Regions from separate parts of the Tissierella sp. genome, predicted to be linked through region 1. Evidence: predicted binding sites of a transcription regulator. Region 1 holds the regulator's gene; the other holds the start of a gene.
What was found. Region 1 encodes HrcA, which represses chaperone genes, less so after heat shock. Its sites were predicted from a motif close to ATTAGCACTCNATANTATNGAGTGCTAAT; they were not measured.
Positions count from the first base shown of each region.

Region 2: a site for HrcA is predicted at 1,215-1,243, ahead of groES (co-chaperone GroES). Genes of this name have one in related genera too.

Region 1 covers NZ_JAVKTS010000004.1:92,792-95,006, forward strand. The annotation lists gene hemW (radical SAM family heme chaperone HemW) at 1-467, shown strand, start outside; gene hrcA (heat-inducible transcriptional repressor HrcA) at 597-1,643, shown strand; gene grpE (nucleotide exchange factor GrpE) at 1,673-2,197, shown strand.
Region 2 covers NZ_JAVKTS010000003.1:393,799-396,013, forward strand. The annotation lists gene groL (chaperonin GroEL) at 1-857, opposite strand, end outside; gene groES (co-chaperone GroES) at 889-1,170, opposite strand; gene RIN63_RS09620 (DUF554 domain-containing protein) at 1,372-2,067, opposite strand.

The DNA of each region.
Region 1 (2,215 bases):
CTAGGGAATACCTTATAAAAAATGGATATAATCATTACGAAATATCTAACTATTCATTAGCAAACTATGAATGTAGGCACAATTTGGTTTATTGGGATGTGAAGCCATATATTGGAGTGGGACTAAGTAGTCACTCTAATATTGAGGGAAGAAGATATTGGAATACATCTGATATGGACAACTATATTGAAAAATTAAATAATCAAATTTTGCCAATAGAGGGAGAAGAGATAATAAGCTTAGATGAAGAAATAGGTGAATTTTCCATACTAGGTCTTAGAAAGATAAAGGGAATTGATAAAATAGAGTTTGAGAATAGGTTTGGAATGAAAATAGAAACAATTTATAAGGACATAATAAATAAGCATGAGAGTAATGGATTGATATCAAGTAATACTGACTATATTTTTTTAACAAAGAAAGGCTTGGATTTATCAAATTTAGTTGAAGTTGATTTTTTAAGATAACAAATTATTTCGAAAAAACTATTGACAAATTGTTCAAGGAGTGATAATTTAAAATCGTAAGGATTAGCACTCAAAAGGATAGAGTGCTAACAACATCTAATATATGTTTATTATAAGAGGTGATGAAAAATGTTAGATGAGAGAAAAGTTAAAGTTCTTTATGCAATAATCAATGCTTATATATCAAGCGCTGAGCCAATTGGATCTAGAACAATAACTAAATTATTTGATTTAGGGGTTAGTTCAGCCACTGTAAGAAATGAAATGTCTGATTTAGAGGACTTAGGATATCTTAATAAGCCTCATTCCTCTGCTGGAAGAGTTCCTTCTGATAAAGCTTATAGATTATATGTAAATGAAATTTTAAAAGGACATAGACCTAGTATAGATTTAAACAAAAAAAATCAATTAAAAAAAATTTTAATTAATGAGTCTAGAGAGATTGAACAGTTGCTACAGAATTCTGCTAAGATATTATCAGCATTGACTAGCTACACTGCTCTTGCCATATCTCCACAGATTAAAGGGTCTAAACTAAAGCATATTCAACTTGTTCCAATTGATAATCAGCAAATTATAATGGTTTTAGTTAGCAACTCTGGTGTAGTTAAAAATACTGTATTTAGATTAGATAGAGAAGTACCAGAAAATCAGATTTCAATAATATCTAATTTTTTAAATACTAAATTAAAAGGATTAACAGTGGAAGAGATTGATGCAGAGATCTCTAATGGAATTTTGAAAGAAATATATGATTATAAGACTATTATGGAGGGGATTATTCCAGTAATAAATCAATCAATGGATGATATAGACAATATTGATTTATATTCCGATGGAGTAACTAAAATATTGAATTTTCCTGAGTATAAGGATCTTGAAAAAGCAAAATCCTTTATACATTTTATAGAGGATAAAGATTCTGTAGTAGATCTTTTATTAAACAATACTTTTAATCAAGATATGGAGATAACCATTGGTAATGAGAATATATATGAGCCAATAAAAGGATGTAGCTTAATTACAGCAACCTATAGGCTAGGTGATAAAACTATAGGAAAAATTGGTGTAATAGGTCCAACTAGGATGGACTATTATAAAATAATTAATACATTAGAGCTATTTTCTACTAATATTACAGAGATTATAGATATATTCTTAGGCAAATTGGTTTAAATATATAACAAGAAATAAGAGGTGATTTTGTGGTAAACAAAAAAGATAAAAGCAATGAAAATCAAGATTTAGTAGATGAACCGATTATTGAAGAAGATGTTGAAGAAGTTAATGAAATTTTAAAATCTAAGGATAGAGAAATAGAAGAGTTAAACAATAAGTTATTAAGACTTCAGGCAGATTTTGTGAACTTTAGAAAAAGAACTGAAAAAGATAAAGAAAGTACAATAGCTTATGCATTAGAATCTTTTGTTAACAATCTTTTACCTATAATAGACAATTTTCAAAGAGCAATGGAATCTGAAATTGTTAAGGAAAATAAGTTTTATCAGGGCATAGAGATGATACATCAACAACTAATAAAAGTTTTAAATGATAATGGAGTTGATGAAATTAAATCCTTAGGTGAAGATTTTGATCCAAATTTCCATCATGCTGTGTTTATGGAAGAGAACTCTGAATTTGAGTCTGGAAAGATTACAGAGGTTTTACAAAATGGATATATCTTGAAGGATAAAGTTGTTAGACCAGCTATGGTCAAAGTTGCAAAATAACTATTTATTAGGGAGGAA
Region 2 (2,215 bases), on a different contig from region 1:
ATTTCTTTTCTTCTATCTCCAAATCCTGGTGCCTTAACAGCTATACAATTGAATGTTCCTCTTAATTTATTCACTACTAATGTAGCCATTGCTTCCCCTTCAATATCTTCAGCTATAATTAAAAGAGGTTTTGATTGTTGTACAATTTGTTCAAGGACTGGAAGAATTTCTTGAATATTAGATATTTTCTTGTCAGTAATTAAAATATATGGATTCTCTACTTCAGCTACCATCTTGTCAGTATCTGTTACCATATAAGCTGATACATATCCTCTGTCAAATTGCATACCTTCCACTACATCTAGAGTAGTACCCATAGACCTTGATTCTTCTACAGTAATTACTCCATCATTACCAACTTTCTCCATAGCTGCAGCAATTAATTGACCTATTTCTTCATCTCCAGCTGAGATTGAAGCAACTTGAGCTATGGCTTCTTTGGATTCAACTTTTACTGAATATCTTTTTATTTCTTCAACTGCTGTATTTACAGCGGACTTAATTCCTTTTTGAATAATCATTGGGTTTGCCCCTGCTGCCACATTCTTTAATCCTTCTCTGATAATTGCTTGAGCCAATAAAGTAGCTGTTGTAGTTCCATCTCCTGCTACATCATTAGTCTTTGTAGCTACTTCTTTAACTAATTGAGCACCCATGTTTTCATATTTATCTTCTAATTCGATTTCACGAGCTATGGTTACTCCGTCATTTGTAATTAGTGGTGCACCAAATTTTTTATCTAATACTACATTTCTTCCCTTTGGTCCAAGTGTAACTTTTACAGTATCCGCTAATTGATTAATTCCTCTTTCCATTGCACGACGTGCATCTTCGCCAAATTTAATTTCCTTCGCCATTTATATCCACTCCCTTTTAAAATTCACTATTCTACTCTACTACTGCTAAAATATCTGCTAATTTTAATATAGTTAATTCATCACCATCAACTTTAATTTCTGTTCCAGCATATTTTGAGAATATTATTTTATCCCCAACTTTGATTTGATCATTTTTCTTTTCATCATTTGTAATGTCAGCTCCAATAGCTACAACTTCAGCCATTTGTGGCTGCTCTTTAGCTGAACTTGGTAAAACTATACCAGATTTTGTTTTTTCCTCTACTTCTACTTTTTTAATAACAACCCTATCTCCTAATGGTTTTAGATTCATAATGGTACTACCTCCTTATATTTGTACTAATTATTAATCATATTATTAGCACTCTCTATCTTTGAGTGCTAATCCTTACAATATATATGTTACTTAAAATAAAATTCCAAATCAAGTCCCAAATATCCTTGTATTTAACTATTATTTGTCAATATGTGGATTTATATCCATTTATCTCGTTTTCTCTTGAATTTACTCTACTCATTTTATGAAACTCGCTATATTTACTAATATATAGTAAATTATGGGGATAAAGACTGCTGGAAGCATATTTCCTACCTTAATTTTCTTTATACCTAATATATTAATCCCTATGCCCATAATAAGTATACCACCTACAGCTGACATCTCTGTAATTACTTCAGGAGTTAATAAATCTTTAACTGTATTGGCCAATAATGTAATTATTCCTTGATATAAAAATACTGGAATTGCTGAAAATGCCACCCCTATTCCTAAGGTAGAAGCGAATATTATTGCTGATATACCATCAAGAATGGATTTTGCAAATAAAGTCTCATGATTCCCTTGAATTCCTGACTCTAGAGATCCAACTATTGCCATAGCTCCCACACAATAAACTAATGAAGCTGTAACAAATCCTTTTGAAAAATTACTATCCTTAGCTCCAAATTTACTTTGTAAGGAATTACCTAGATCATCAAGTTTCTTCTCTATTTTCATGGCTTCACCTATTATACTTCCCACTACAATACTAGCTATTACTATAATAATATTTTCAGACTTGATTCCACCCATTATTCCAATGACAATTACTGCAAGTCCGATACCATCCATTATTGTGTGCTTGTATTCATCTTTTATACCCTTTTTTATACCTATACCTAATAATGCTCCTGCTATAATTGATAAAGCATTCACTATTGTTCCTAACATGAAATCCACCCCCTAAATCAATTATCAATTAACAGTTAGCTATTAACAATTAGAACATTAAAAAATTATAAATCATCTTATCTATAATTGTTCTTTGTTATCTTTATAAGAATACACTATTTTATCCAAACTTTCCACATAAAAATGG